One region of the Sporomusa sp. 246TCP1 genome, then DNA from elsewhere that is predicted to be linked to it. Evidence: riboswitches for the same ligand, from Rfam matches in the RefSeq annotation. Region 1 holds a riboswitch; the other holds the start of a gene.
The links. Region 1 has a riboswitch for cobalamin ahead of cbiD (cobalt-precorrin-5B (C(1))-methyltransferase CbiD). Riboswitches for the same ligand answer to the same signal wherever they lie in the genome.
Positions count from the first base shown of each region.

Region 2: it holds a riboswitch for cobalamin, as region 1 does, so the genes downstream of both, AC1ECB_RS12770 (TonB-dependent receptor plug domain-containing protein) here and cbiD (cobalt-precorrin-5B (C(1))-methyltransferase CbiD) in region 1, are expected to answer to the same signal.

Region 1 is NZ_CM170492.1:945,705-953,847, reverse strand. It holds gene cobM (precorrin-4 C(11)-methyltransferase) at 1-399, opposite strand, end outside; gene cbiT (precorrin-6Y C5,15-methyltransferase (decarboxylating) subunit CbiT) at 444-1,019, opposite strand; gene cbiE (precorrin-6y C5,15-methyltransferase (decarboxylating) subunit CbiE) at 1,016-1,648, opposite strand; gene cbiD (cobalt-precorrin-5B (C(1))-methyltransferase CbiD) at 1,627-2,721, opposite strand; cobalamin riboswitch at 2,839-3,010, opposite strand; gene AC1ECB_RS04555 (ChbG/HpnK family deacetylase) at 3,107-3,967, opposite strand; gene AC1ECB_RS04550 (hypothetical protein) at 4,100-4,411, shown strand; gene folE2 (GTP cyclohydrolase FolE2) at 4,467-5,255, opposite strand; gene AC1ECB_RS04540 (HD-GYP domain-containing protein) at 5,388-6,467, opposite strand; gene larC (nickel pincer cofactor biosynthesis protein LarC) at 6,665-7,873, opposite strand; gene larB (nickel pincer cofactor biosynthesis protein LarB) at 7,884-8,143, opposite strand, start outside.
Region 2 is NZ_CM170492.1:2,714,830-2,722,972, reverse strand. It holds gene AC1ECB_RS12785 (ABC transporter substrate-binding protein) at 1-50, shown strand, start outside; gene AC1ECB_RS12780 (TonB-dependent receptor) at 8-313, shown strand; gene AC1ECB_RS12775 (helix-turn-helix transcriptional regulator) at 559-1,590, opposite strand; cobalamin riboswitch at 1,865-2,045, shown strand; gene AC1ECB_RS12770 (TonB-dependent receptor plug domain-containing protein) at 2,293-4,239, shown strand; gene AC1ECB_RS12765 (ABC transporter permease) at 4,246-5,187, shown strand; gene AC1ECB_RS12760 (ABC transporter permease) at 5,187-6,008, shown strand; gene AC1ECB_RS12755 (ABC transporter ATP-binding protein) at 6,025-6,825, shown strand; gene AC1ECB_RS12750 (ABC transporter ATP-binding protein) at 6,879-7,664, shown strand; gene nikA (nickel ABC transporter substrate-binding protein) at 7,661-8,143, shown strand, end outside.

The sequences.
Region 1 (8,143 bases):
CACCGTCTGAGATACATCGGGTAAGGTATATTCCTGTTTTAAAGCAGCAGCGGTAGCCAGAAAAGAGCTAACACCCGGGATAACCTCAAAAGTAATATCTTTGACTGCCAGCTTATCCATCTGTTCCTGGATAGCACCATAAATGCTGGGATCTCCGGTATGAAGTCTGACTACCAACTTGTTTTCTTTAACCCCTTGTTCCATAACAGCAATAACTTCATCCAAGGTCATAGAGGCGCTATTATAGATGGCAGCACCATTTTTAGCCAGCGACAGCAGTGCTGGATTGACCAATGAACCAGCATAAATAATAATATCCGCCTGTCCCAAAAGCCGCTGACCTTTAACAGTGATTAATTCAGGGTCGCCCGGACCCGCTCCAACGAAAAAGACATTCATGTTACTATCTCCCTTCTTCTTAGGCTGTTACATCCAGCCTGAACCTATTTACTACACGCGATTATGTATATCGGATTAAGTGCCTTGAACATATTACTGGCACCTACTGATTGAATTCGGGTTACCTGCACCGAGCAGGCATCGACATTGTATTCCTTTTTCTCTCTCAGTATATGAAGTGCAGTAGAGAGCGTTTCCACTGTAACTGCTGTTACAACCAACCGTCCACCCGGTTTAAGCAATTTGTCGGCACAAGCCAGTATATCTGGCAATTTCCCGCCACTGCCACCAATTAAAATAACATCAGCAGCCGGCAATCCTGCTAATGCCTCCGGGGCTGCTCCCAGTATCGGCTCAACATTTTCCACTTTAAATTTAACGGCATTAGCCTTGATTAAGTCAAAACCTTCTGCTTCACGTTCAATGGCAAATACCTTGCCATGTTTAGCTAGCAAAGCTGCTTCTATTGACAATGAGCCGGTACCTGCACCAATATCAATGACAGTATCATTAGCGCCAATATTAGCCTTTGCTAAGGTTAATATCCTAATCTCCTGCTTGGTCATCGGAATATTGCCCCGAATAAACTGACTGTCTGGAATCCCTAGCCCCTGTGTCATGCCTTCACCACCATTACACTATGTTCAAACCCGGAAATTGACCTTGTCTCAGCCAACGTTGCACTGACTATTTCCTCATTATCATAGGACAGATTGGTGCATAGCCACACACAAGCAGTCACCGGCCAACCGTGAGCTAATAGAATACCGGCAATCGTTGCCGGATTATGCTGAGTATCTGTTAATATCCCCACCTTATATCCGGGGCGATAGCATAATACATCGTCAGCAGCCCTGCGGCCATGCATACTGATTAAAGCCGCATCCTGCCAAACCTCGGCCACTCGCGCAAAAGCAAGCTGCACTGAACTAATTCCCGGAATAACAGTAAGGCGCTTAGCGGCAAAACGCTTTCTCAGTGCAGTCAACATACTGTAAAACCCTGGATCACCTGATACCATAACAACTACATCCTGACTGGCAAACTGCTGTTCAATAAAATCAAGCACACCGGTAATATCTTTGTCAATCACCCTGGTAACCTGATTATTCGTCGCAAAGGTATCAAGCGACCGTTGACTACCGACCAAAACAGCCGCCGCCGTAATTGTCCGGCTGGCTATTGGCAACAGATAATCAGGCGAGCCGGGACCAATACCCACAACAATTATTCGATAGGTACATTCCATCCTAAATGTCCTCCAATTTCCCGGGCCGTCTGATCAAGCCCCAGTATCTCTCCCTTTAAAGTTACAATAACTGTTCCCACTGTTAAATCACCAAACACATACCGCATGGCTCTGCTGCTGGCCCTTTCAGCCAATAAATTATACACCTTGTTCATATTATAGCGGGCAATAATCGGCATAGCTGCTTCGGTTGTAGTCGCAGACAACACCTCTTCAATGGCTGCCTGCGGTGCGCCGCTAACGGCCATATAGGCAGCTATTGTTTCCATCCGGGCATCAGCCATTCGATTATGCGTATGGAATATTCCTGCCGAAACTTTACCGATTTTCCCCAGATGACCAAATAAAAGCACCCGTCGCATTTCATACTTCACGGCATTTTCCAACATATGTCCGATAAAATTACTTGTTTGCACAACTGTTTCAGCTGGTAAACCATAGCGATTAACGGCAATATCCTGTCCAATCTTTCCGGGGGCAAATACGATTTCGTCATATCCCAGTGCCCGCACCACACTAATTTGGGGTACCAGCGAATTTTTAAAGGCTTCTTCAGACATGGGTTCAACAATCCCGGTAGTACCAATAATGGATAACCCGCCCACTATTCCCAGCGTTGGATTAAGCGTTCTAGCAGCTATTGTCTCCCCATTGGGAACGGAAATAGTAACTACAGCTCCTTTACCTGGCGGCAAACAATCGTTAACCGCCTTAGTAATCATGATACGCGGTCCAGGGTTTACAGCCGGCTCTCCTACCGGCATAGCCAGACCCGGTTTTGTCACCGTACCGACACCCTCACCGGCCTTGATCATAATTCCCGGCTGATCGGTTATAATTACTTCCGCTACAATTTTAACCCCATTCGTAATATCCGGATCATCGCCGGCATCCTTAATTACCCAGCCAATACCGCCATTAGCAAGCGCATGACTGGCAGCAATCGGCGCTGTCAGTGTTATGCCCTGCGGTGAAATTACTTCAACGACTGCAGCCTGCTGACCTTGCCAGGCCAGTACTGCCGCTTTGGCAGCTGCGGCCGCACAAGTCCCGGTAGTTATTCCTTTGCGCATTGGTATTGGTATATCAGACAATAGAAAAACCCCCTTAGCAGGGGGTATAACACCAAACAATATATGCATTTTGCCTGATTATTGTACCCACACCTGCCTATCTTCCGTAGGTCCTAGCGGCGTGTGTTAGAACAGGCAGGTCTCCTGACTCTGGTTCATCGCCGCCCTAAGCCTTCCCGGTTTCCCAGTGGCAAATTTAGGAAGCATCCCCATTACAGTGGCGGGACCGTGCCGGTATTACACCGGACTTCCCTATTAAGCACAAAGCACCCATTCCCTTACACTATCAAATTATGTTAGTGGTATTATTCCATATAATTGGCTCTTTTCCTGCTAGCAAGACGATAATTATCAAAATTAAATATTTTAATTTAAATTATAGCAATCACCCTTTACTGTTATTCATCCCGGCAAATGACACGAGTTTAATATTCTCTTGTTCCAAACGCTGAACAACCCGGCAGCTAGTAATTGCACTCAGTTCCTGCTGCCAATGGTATTGCCAGTTAAATACGCTATTGAGAGCAACCTCATCTAAGCCAGGATGAACCATAACTTCTGTTATGCCCTCAGACAGATTATCAATAATAGTAAGTAGTAACTTTTCCTCCATACTGCCGCCCGCTACCATTCCATAGAAATGATCCGGTGCCGCTAAACCAGCCTGTCGCGCCTTAAAACGAGCCATACCAGCCAAAATACTAAGACCGGAGCGGCCAATTATCCTGCCTGCTCCCGGTTTAAAACCACCTAAGAACACCAGCGATTCAGCCGGTATCCGTATAGCCCTGATATTAAATTCTTTGGCAATACTTAGCACAATATCAAGAATCCCCGGCACCACATGCAGGTGCTGATGGCTGTCAAGATGAGTAATCGTAATGCCAGCCGACAATATTCTTTTAACCTGTGCCGTTAGTTCACGGCGCACATCGTCTAAGCAAATACCTGCCAAACAAAACTTTTTCAAAAATGCCGGATAACTGGTACACAACATCCCCTCAGTATCAACTAAGGAAGGAATAGACCCCGGATCAGTTACCGACATTCCACCCACAAGTGTAAGATGAGCACCAATCCCCAATTGCGGATGTTCGGCAGCTAACGCTGCCGCATGATTAAATGCAGGTCCACCGGCCATAAGTGAAGTACTCGTAATACAGCCTCGGATATGCCCTTCGATAATGCCAAGATTAATGTTTTTATGTAACCCAAAATCATCTGCATTCACAATTAACTGTTTCATATTATAACCTCAACTGGGATTTTTTATATGAATTGCTATTGGGCAAAAAATCCCTGGTATGACTTGATATATGTTTTCTGATACTAATATTGGTCACATGGCCAAATTAAAATTCAGGGAGGTAATCACATTATGGAACAATCCAAACAAAGCAAACAAGCAGCAAGCAAAAGCGAATATGGTACCTTGACTGCCAAGATGGATGCAAATAACGATTACTCCAGCAAAGCCTCCGGAATGTCCGGAACATCCGCTAGTTCCGCTAGTTCCGCTACTTCCGGCACAGCTTCGGCTACCTCTGCAGATATGAACAAGTTAAGCCAACTTGCTAAACAATCGCAAACAAGCAGCAGCACTACCTCAGCGACCAATTCGAAAAGCGCTATGGCCAACCAAACCTTAACTGCCAAATATGACGCAAATGGTGACTATTCCGCTGAATAGTCCCAAAACCCAAATGCGGCGCCGGACTAGCCTACTGGAGTCCGGCGCCGCTTTATTAGCTTTCTACACACTCAATATGCGAGGCATAGGCGCTATGGTTATGAATAGATTCATAGTTTTCACACTCAATTTCAAACCATTCAATACCATCAATCTTACGCAACGTTAAGACTAAGTCCCTGAGTACATCTTCAACAAATTTAGGATTTTCATAGGCCTTTTCCGTAACATATTTTTCATCCCCGCGCTTTAACAAAGGATATACCTGACAACTTCCTTGTTCTTCCATCATTGCTGCCAAATCTTCAATCCAGATAAACTTTCCCGGCTGTTGTTTAATCTTCGCCTTCATAATCCCCCGCTGGTTATGCGCCCCATATTGCGATATCTCCTTACTACAGGGACATAGTGAGGTAAATGGTACCGTAATACCAAACATCAAGTCCAAATGCCCGCCATGCACTAAGTTACCTGAAAATACACAATCATAATCCAGCATGCTTTTAAAGCCACTCACTGGTGCCATCTTTTCGATGAAATATTTAAAATTAATATCAATATGCGCTCTTTTGGCCTGCAAACGGTCAATTGTGTCTGTCAACATATACTCAATTTCCCGGTAGGACACCGGTTTTTGACTCCAATCGCTAAGAATTTCAATAAACCGGCTCATGTGTGTCCCTTTGAACTCTTGCGGCAAATCAACGGTAAGCTTAATTTTGGCTAAAACACTTTGAAAGGAACCGCTTTTAGTTTTTATTAAAAACGGCAGATGCACATCACTGACTCCAACTTTTTGAATTGCAATACCACGTTCGTCACAGCTATTTTGGACATCTTTAATTGTGCTATTAGAACTACGTCCCTGGGTAGTTTGCCTCATAATTGTTCACTCCTAGTATGATACAAAATAGGATCAATCCGGCCTGCCTCAGCATAGCTAAGAAATATACTCCCCTTATCGCATTAATATTAGTTAGGCTCTAGCGATTTTCACAATTCGCAACGTTTTGTTACATTCTAAATCAATATATTCCTTATCCTCAGTAACTACTATTGGCCGTGATGCCATAAATTGTCCCAAATAAATTACTTCCGCTTGGCGGCCATCACTTAATTCAACAATATTGCCGATAAAATAATCACGAACATTATTTAAAAAAATTGCACCAATCTCAGGATCAAGCTTTTGAAACATTTCCTCAACAATCATTCCGACTACTGCAAATGGTGAGATTTTACGATGATAAACGCGATCCGAAGTCATAGCATCATATATGTCGGCAACCGCAATAATTCGCGCATATCGATGAATTTGATCGCCATAAACGGCAAGAGGATAGCCACTGCCGTCAAACCGTTCATGATGCTGGAGAATTCCATGAATTACGCCGTTTGGAATCCCCTGCTTCGTGGACAGCAGTTTATATCCCCTGGTTGTGTGAAGCTGCATAATCTCCATCTCGTCAGACGTAAGCTTGCCTGGTTTATTTAATATTTCAAGTGGGATTTGGGTTTTACCGATATCATGAAGCAATCCGGCTAGTATCAAGTCCTTCCATTCTGCACCTGTATACCCAAGCCACTTACCCATTACTCCGCATATAATGGCTACATTAACAGAGTGATGAAAGGTGTAATCGTCCTGTCGGCGCACCAAATTTACATGATTAATTACACCAGGCGAATTAATCAACGGTTCAATCGCATTACTAGCCAACTCCTTCATGGCATCCAGCGGAACCTCTTGAAAAAAACGAGTTTTGGCAAAGGCTTCCTTCACAACACTGACAGTATTATCATAATCTGCATAGAACTTTTTCCGGACAACAGTTTCAGGAATAGAAAAATCAATACCTGGCTCAGATGGCAATGCTTCTTTAATAAATACTGTGGTAATATTCCAAAATTCCAAGCCGTGCAGCATACTGTCTGTGAGAATTGTACCTTCACTTAAAATAACCTTGTCCTCTGGGGTTAGTACCATCCGTCCAATTTCCATGCCAGGTTTTGCCTCACTCAGCGAATATGGTTTGATACAATACCTTACCGCCACGCTTCTTCCCTCCCCTGCGAGCCATTTATTTAATTATGAAAGTTACAATATTAACAATTATAATTTTACATATTTTCAGTTTTTCCTGCTAACAAAGGGTAAATTCCTTTATATCTGCTCAAAACTCTTAAAATACAGCCTATAAACTTGACTTAATTCATCTTTTCATACTTAATTTATCCATAACATAAATATCTTTAACAAATTGACATGGCTTCTTTTAATGCCAGCTGCTGGACTACCTTAAGCGGTATTCCCGACTTCGCCGCAATTTTTCGACAATCCTCGTATTCAGGCGCAACATTGCATATTTTGCCCTGATAAGAACTGACTTTCACTCTGACATCCCCCCAGGGTAATCCGATAACAATAAATTCACGGTCAGCCATCGTTCTTGCTACCGGATAACAGCGCATACCAATCGATGTTGTTTCCTGCAAGATTATTTCTGCGACCTTATTTTGACAATCTGGAGCAGCCAGTACCGACAATTTGGTTGCCGGCCGATTCTTTTTCATAATAATGGGGGTTAGCCAGACATCCAAGGCACCAGCGGCAAATAATCTATCCATTATATACCCATAGATTTCGGGAGTTTGGTCGTCAATATTGGTCTCAATTACCAAAAATTGTTCATCTTTTGGATTCTCATCTTGCCTATTTTTGCTAGTGGCTGTTACCTCACCTAAATAGAGGCGCAATACGTTAGGGATAGCAATATTCCAGGTACCGGCACCATACCCAATTTTGCTGCTAATAAAACCGACCGGCATGCTGCCAAAACCAGTACCAAGTGTTGCTAAAACAGCGGCTCCAGTCGGCGTTACCAGTTCCTTTTCAATATCACCCGGATAATAGGGAATGCCATGCAACAGTTCGGCAGTAGCCGGTGCCGGGACAGGAATAAGCCCATGACAGCACGTAACGAAACCACTGCCAACACGAAGTCGCGAAGCATATATATGTTCAATATGGAGATAATCAAGAGCCCACGCAATACCAACAATATCAACAATGGAATCTACTGCGCCAACTTCATGAAAATGAATTTCATTAAGCGGCATACCATGGACTTTGGCTTCAGCCTGAGCCAAACGAGTAAATATAGCTTTACTGCTTTCCTTTACAGCAGGTTTGAGGGTGGACTGTTCAATAATAGCAATTATATCAGCTAAATTACGATGTTCTTGTACTGCTTCATCGACCTGAACATCCAGGTAAAAGGCGTTTATACCACCCTTATCAACCCTTGACAAGTTCAACCGATACCCTGTTACTGCCAGTTTGGCCAGTTCAGCCCGCAACAATTCTGCTGGCGCACCGGCATCAAGCAAGGCTCCAAGCAGCATGTTGCCACTAATACCGGCAAAACAATCAAGATAAATGGCATTACATTTTATATCCATTTGTATATACTCACCTCATGTGGTTAATCATACTGGCCATCCGGCCTGCGCCAAAGCCATTATCAATATTAACAACAGCCACTCCGGCTGCACAGCTATTAAGCATACTTAACAAAGCCGCCAGGCCACCGAAACTTGCGCCATAACCAATACTTGTCGGCACCGCAATAACCGGTTTGGCTGCCAAACCACCGATAACACTTGCCAGCGCACCTTCCATGCCGGCTACCACCACAAGTACATTGGCTTGTTCAATCAACTGGTGCTGAT
Region 2 (8,143 bases), 1.8 Mb from region 1:
TAGGTGTATGGCAAGTGTATCGGGGGCTAGAGAAAGCTTATGTCCAGTAGTGGTGACTTGCTTACAGGATAAATGGAATGGACAAATTGCATTGCGTGGTGCGACCGGGCGCAGCCTGGCAGCCTTTACGTCCAGTTCCTACTGGGTAGTTGACGTGGCGGTCGACTATAAAATCAGTGCTGATCTCCATGCTTATTTTAAAGGATATAATCTCACGAACAGAGCCTATGAATTAAATGGATCGGAGGGGTATCAAGGATCATTTCCCATGGCGGCGCGTCGTTTTACCCTTGGTTTGGAGCAGCGGATATAGATCGATAAGGCACTAGTGCCTATTGAAATGTCTGGTGCCAAAGCACAAGGAGTGAAAGGACATATGGTATTTCCTGCAAGTATCAATTTAAATTAGGTTCAGATGTAAAGGAAACGGTAACAGTATAACTATGGTAAAAAAGCTATGATGGCAACGCGAATTTAAATATTAGCATTGTCATCATGACTTTTTTACAGCTGCATAGTTTAATCCTGAACAAATGTGTTTAATCATTGTCGACCATATTATTCAGTTAAAGTTATGGTTGGTGACAATAACACTGTTTTTGACTGTTTGCGGTATTGCGTAGGCGTAATTCCATGTTTTTTCTTAAACACCGTTACAAAACTGCTATTATTATACCCAATTTGGGATGCCACATTGCCGATGCTGCAATCAGTATTTTTCAGTAATACTCTTGCTTTTTCCAGTCGTATATCTCGTAAATATCCATAAGGTGTGTTTGCAAATAGAGCTTTAAACCCTAATTTTAGCTTATGGGTATTTAAACACAGATTTTTTGAGAGCATTTCAATAGAAGGGGGTTGAGACATATTTTCAAAAAGTTCTTGTCTTGCCTGGTATAGTAACCCAATATCATCACTGCTTAAATTAATTGTCGATAATTTTTGAGCAGATTGAATAAAATGTACATGTGTCATCCATTCGGATATAATCTCAAGTGCAATTGCCTGGAAAAATAATCTGCGGGCAAATCCAGCAGTGTAATAGCAATTAATAGTTTTTTTCATAATAGCCTTAATGTCTGTGTTTGCTTCTACTGGATGAATACAAGCACGATAAAATGTGCGTAAACTGTTTATTTCAGAAATAAACAAGTGAGTTTTTTCTTCTTGTGAACAAAGAAATGCTTCGGAAATATTAAAAGAAATGTAACCTATTTTTATATTTTTGGGATAGGTTGCCTGGCCTCTACATTTTTCCGCTACATTAACGTAATACTCTCCATCGTTAATTTGGTATGATTTATTTGTATAGGAATCGAAAATTTCAATATAACCTGATGTAATGTAGGTTATTTCAAAAAAAAACTTTTTTTCCATTTGAACCGCATAAGTAAATTCTTTTTTTAGGTATAAAGTTGCCCAGGAAACATCAAGTCCGCTTCGATAAGAGCAGCGTGTGATTTCGCCGATACCATGTTCTTTTAGAATTTCAAATTTGTAAAGGTCATTGGATGTTTGACTTATAAAACCGATTTCCTTCATCTGTGCATAATAATCATCCGGACAAGAAATGTGTAGCTTATTATTCATTTATGTGTCTCCGTTCCAATTAAAATAACTTAATAACTGGTTAATAATTTAGTTTATTATAACAAATATTGGTATCTATTATCAATAGCTGATAAATAGCTGATAAAAAATGCATGATAAATGTACATTTTTGTATGGAAGTAGCTTTTTTTGCTTAACAGGTAGTATTGACAATATATGTATTGAATGTTTTTTTTTTCGCTATTATAATCGACATTAACATAGCAGTTATTTAATGTTCAACATATTTTTGGATTTGGTAAAATGATTACAACTACATATTACAAGGTTAGGTGCCTTTAAGGGCTTAATAGGGAAGACCGGTGTAATACCGGCGCGGTCCCGCCACTGTAATGGGGAGTAACCCAAGTTATACCACTGAGATGAGAATCTTGGGAAGGTTTGGGTGAACAATGAACCAGAGCCAGGAGAACTGCCTAACTGATAATCACCGTTTGTTGACCCACGAGCGATGGGGAGGAGATTAAAGTGCATGATGGTGTACTGTATTTTCCCCGGCGTACTTTGTGCCGGGATTTTTATTGTACTATTCTGTTTATGTAAAACTCCCGTTTATGAGCGGGAGTTTTATTTTATTTACAACTTAATAATATGCTGCGGCTACTAAAAATGGAGATTTGGTTTATAACCAACACGGAATGAAAGATGTTACTTTATACAAAAGAAAGGGAGATTTACAACATGAAACATCGACAGTCAGCCAAAAAAATATTGGGTACGCTTATCGGATGTTCACTGATGTTGGGGATGCCGGAGATAGCTGTGGCAGAGCAGGAGTTTGACTTTGATGAATATGTCGTGACTGCCAACCGTATTCCGGTGAAACAGGTGGAAACGGCGGCAAGTGTAACTGTGATTACCCGCGAGGAAATTGAAAGAGGCGGGTATACCCGCGTTCAGGAATTATTAGAAAAGTCCAATGTGGGTATTTATGATTCCGGTTCAGCAGATTACTGTATTAGTTCAGTTTATATTAATGGTGATTCCCGGGTACTGATCATGGTTGACGGACGTAGGGTTAATGCCGATTCACACAGCATAGGCGGCGGAGGACTTGGGGTTGATCTAGGGCTGCTACCGAGTGTAAAAAGTATTGAACGGGTCGAAATTGTCCGTGGCCCGGCCTCATCCTTGTACGGCAGTGATGCCGCCGGTGGTGTTATCAATATTATTACCCGCAAAGCTGATAAGACAGACACCCGTTTTTTGACGCAAAGTGGCAGCTGGGGCATGAGAAATTACACACTGACGACAGAAGGTAGTGAAAATGGTTTTGGATATTTTATTTCAGCAGAGCGTAAACGACAGGACTATTTTGAATATAAAGATTCGAGAACAGGCACAGTCCAGCGGATGGGCAACAGCGCCCTCAAGAAAGATGCTGTCAGTGTGAGGCTGGACAAAGAACTCGGTGAAGGGCAGGGGTTAACGTTAGCCTATCGTTACATTGACGGTGACCGTGGATATTTTTTAATGGCACCAGACTATGGGAATGGTTTTTATCATCCTACCGCTTACGAAGAGCACCGTAATGAGGACACCGATTTGACCTACCATTGGAAAAACAAAGCCGGGACAGATGGGTCGCTTAAAGCGTACTATAGTTCTGACAAGTCGGACGTCCATCGTTACATGGAAGGAACGAAGTGGGAAGTAAAAGACTATTATGTAAATAGTAAGTCTTCAGGCATTGAATGGCAGGATAACTGGAAAATATCCGATCATTATGATATTGTCGGCGGAGCCAGTTGGCGACAAGTAAAAGTAGACATTCCGCATTTACAAGTCTATGACAAAGAAATAACAAATAAAGCCATATTCATGGAAAACCGCTGGCAACTGCCCAAAGCCTGGACATTGACTGCTGGAATGCGTTATGACGAGCATAGTGCGTTTGGCGGGAAAAACACAGTCCGTCTTGCTGTGAACCGGAAATTAAATGAGGACACTAATGCTTTTGTGTCCTGGGGGCAATTCTTCAAAGCGCCGAATATCGAATCCCTGTATAAGGTGGGTTTACCTTCAGGCAATCCGGATTTGCGTCCGGAAAAAGGGGATACCTTCACAATCGGGATGAATACTAAACTGGCTAATGATATCAGGCTGCAGGCCAGCGTGTTTAGCAGTAATGTTGAAGATGCTATTACATCAACAATATACTCCCCGGCTGCGCCTAACGACTATAAGCTTATCAATGCCAGCAAACAAAAACGGCGGGGATTGGATTTTACATTAACTCAGCAATTGTCGCCGGCATGGAAACTTTCGACCGGTTATTCCTATGTTAAGATTCAGTCGAAAAGTTCAGCAACTGCGGCTTATGTGAGTGATGCTGGCAATACGCAGCCTAATGGCTATCGCTTAAACCTTGAATATAGTCAGGACAAATGGGATGCCGGTTTGATGCTGCGTGGTGCAACTGGTCGTGATCTGAGTACGTTTACTTCCTCTTCCTACTGGGTTGTTGACTTAGCGGCTAATTATAAAATTAGTGACGATCTCAAGGTATATTGCAAAGGCTATAATCTTACTAACCAGGCCTATGAATTAAAAGGAGTGGTGAATGCATCAGGCCAGTTTCCCATGGCCGCGCGCCATTTCTACCTCGGTTTGGAACAGCGCCTGTAGAATCGTATGTTAAGAAGCTATATTTTTAAGAGACTGGTAAATTTATTATTTGTCCTAATTGGGATTACGCTGCTGTCATTTGTTATCACCAATCTTTCACCAGTTGATCCGGCGGAGGCCTATGCCAGACGAATCTGGCAAAATGCCGGTCAGGAGCAAATCGAACAATTGCGGCAAGAAATGGGTTTTTATGAACCAATTTATGTACAGTATTACCGGTGGGTTACCGGTGCCATTCAGGGGAACTTTGGACAATCGCTGGTTTCAGGCCGGCCTGTACGCGAGGACATCATGACCGCTTTACCGGTGACCTTGTTGTTGGTGGCAGTGGCCGCGCTGCTGATTTTGCTTGTTTCTATTCCGCTGGGAATTTTGTCGGCGGTGTACCGGAATAAGTGGTTTGACCATCTCATCAGGATGGGTACCTTGGCGGGTATTTCGCTGCCAGGGTTCTGGCTGGGATTTATTCTTATCTACTATTTTGCCGTGGAATGGAAGCTGGCAGTGGTTGTGGGCTTTGGAAAAATCGAACATGTCCTGTTGCCTGCTATAACGCTTGCATTGCCGGTTATCTCGATGAATATCAGACTGTTAAGAACGAATATGCTGGAGATCATGAATAAGGATTTTGTTTTGTATGCCAAAGCCCGAGGCCTCAATGAACGCCGCATTGTCTGGAAGCATGTTTTTAAGAATGCAGTTTCGCCACTGGTCACTTTATTAGGACAGACCATCGGCCATATGGTTGCCGGAGCCGTCATTGTTGAAAGTGTTTTTTCCTGGCCAGGGATGGGTCTCTATGCGGTTGCCGCAAGTATGGACAGGGATTTTCCGGCGATCAATGCGTATGTATTAATTATGGCGGTGATCGTTGTTACTAGCAATCTTTTAGCCGATATCATCAATATTTGGCTTAATCCTGCTTTTTTGCAAGAAGGTGAAAAATAATGACCAGTTTTTGGAATGTGCTGAGCAATAAACAAGCGGTTTTTGGTATGACAATGGTTGCAGCAATTATCATTTGTGCTGTGTTTGCACCGTTGCTTGCACCAAATGATCCAATGAAAGTGGACATTGCCAAGCGCTTTATCAAGGCATCGGCAGAGTTCCCGTTGGGCACAGACCAACTTGGACGCTGCATCTTGTCGCGCCTGCTATTTGGCGCCAGATATTCACTCGGAATTGCCGGTACGATATTGATGCTTACCAGTCTGATCAGCATCATTACCGGGATGATAGCTGCTTATTATGGGGGAATACCAGACCGGATATTTTTGGGAATATGTGACTTGTTGATGGCGTTTCCAACGTTGGTTTTTGTGTTAGTCCTGGTGAGTGTATTGGGATTGGGTTTGGTTAATCTAATGTTTTCCATGGTGTTTGCGAATTGGGTATGGTATGCGCGGATTGTAAGAAGTCATGTATTGATGGAAAGAAACAAGAATTATGTGTTGGCGGCTAAAGCAGCCGGTTCATCAGACAGCGTAATTATGATAAAACACATACTGCCTAATGTTGCACCGGCATTGATCGTCTTTTTCAGTCTGGGGATTGCGCATAATGTGCTTATGGTTTCCGGATTTTCTTTTTTAGGCTTGGGCGTGGAGGCTGAGCTGCCGGAGTGGGGTTCTATGCTCAGTAATGCGAAAAACATGATCTACACCCAGCCACATTTAATGTTTTATCCGGGCATGTGCATTTTTTTTACCGTATGCAGTTTTAATATATTGGGAGAAGCCTTGCGTGATATTGTCTCGCCTGACGCCTGACCAGAACGGAGGTAGTATGGAAAAAACGGTATTGAGCGTGGAAAATCTACGGATTAGTATCAGGAAGGGCAAACCTGTTGTACAGGATATTTCTTTTGCTATCTGTCAAGGAAAGGTTTTAGGAATTGTTGGTGAAAGTGGCAGCGGCAAAACCATGCTCTGTAAAGCGATCCTGGGCCTATTACAGCATCAAAGCAGTGTTGCTGTCACAGGACGGGTTTTGGTAAACGGTAAAGATATTCTTAAAATTTCTGCCAGAGAACTGCAAAGTATGCGAGGAAATGAACTCGGTGTCATTATGCAGAATCCGATGACAGCCTTTAATCCGCTGATCAAAATCGGCGGTCATATCATTGAGACGCTGATGGCTCACCGGATAATCTCTAAACAGGAGGCTTATGCAACAGGTATAGCTATGCTAAAAAAAATGAATTTACCGCGGCCGGAAGAAATTATGAACAGTTATTCCTTTAGTTTAAGCGGCGGGATGCTGCAACGGATCATGGCCGCGATAGCAATGGCTTCAAGTCCTGCCGTATTAATCGCGGATGAGCCAACAACCGCCTTGGATGTAAAAAACCAGGCGCTGCTGCTTGATGAAATAGAAAAGATCAAAAACGAAGAAAAACCGGGAATCGTGCTGGTTTCTCACGATTTGGCCGTAATCGCCCGGATCGCGGACGAGGTTGCGGTAATGAAAGCAGGTAAAATTGTTGAGCAGGGGCAGATCTATCAAGTGTTTGAGGAGCCGGTGCATTCCTATACCAAGGAACTGCTGAGCGCCAGGCTGATGGACGGGAGGCGAGTGCACTGCTGATTGTTAGTAACATATCGAAAACCTATTATGGAAAAAACTGCAAGGGGCAGCCAATGAATGTGGCGGCAGTAAACCAGGTATCCTTATCTTTGGCAGCGGGTGAAACCTATGGGTTAGTTGGAGAAAGCGGCTGCGGCAAGAGCACCTTGTCAAGACTGATACTTGGTTTTGAAAAACCGGACGACGGTGAAGTACAATTCCTGGGGCGCAATCTATTTAGGATCAAGAAAAAAGAAATGAAAGCAATCCGCAGAAATATGCAAATCGTGTTTCAGGATAGTGTTAGTTCTCTTAATCCCCGGTGGCGGATCAAGGATAGCATTGCCGAGCCGCTGCGGAATTTTGCGGGATTATCTTACAGAGAAGAACAAAAGCGGGTGGCTTATCTCCTTGACCGGGTAGGGCTGCTGCCGGCAGATGGACAAAAATATCCGCACCAATTCAGTGGCGGTCAGCAAAAAAGAATATGTATCGCCAGAGCGATCGCGATCAATCCGCAGTTTATTGTCTTTGATGAAGCAGTTAGTGGACTAGACATGACAATTAGAAAGAAAATCCTGGATTTGTTGAGCGAAATCAGGCAGGAAATGGGCAGCGCCTATCTTTTTATTACACATGACATGGATGTTGCACTTTATATGTCGCAAAAGATCTCGGTTATGAAAGACGGTGAACTTGTCGAAACGGTAGAGGGGATTAAATCGCTGCATGAATTTAACCATCCCTATGCCAAACTATTGGTTGATTCCCTGCCACCCCTTCATCCCAGGGACAGAAAACTATATGCACAGGCAGCAAATACTGAAAACGATGGTCAAGAACAAGGAGGCAGAAAATGAGCAGAAAAAGGATTTGTCTGTTAGTTGTTTTAATCCTGACAGTCACGCTGATTGCCGCAGGCTGCAGGCGGGCAGGCAGTGCTGATGAACAGGCGGCTGCCGGCAAAAATAATCCATTACCCGGCGGCGAGGTGGCAGAGGTAGTTAGCTGTGATGCTGTGGATTTTGCATCTTTTGATGTAAAGGGCGCAGGCGGCGGGCAAGGGTTCTTTTTTCACTCGGCCCTGGTTTATGAAACGCTGGTTGGCTATCAGCAGGGACAAATCGTGCCGCGTTTGGCTGAGTCCTGGGAAATGAACGGCCGGGAATATGTATTTCATTTAAAGAAAGGAGTAATGTTTACCGACGGTAGCCCATTTAATGCGGCAGTAGTTAAATTGAACCTGGAAATGCTGAAACAACACAGTGGTGTGCAGCTTGCGTGGTTCGGTGCAATCGCTCAATTGGAAGCGGTTGAGGTCGTTGATGAATATACGGTT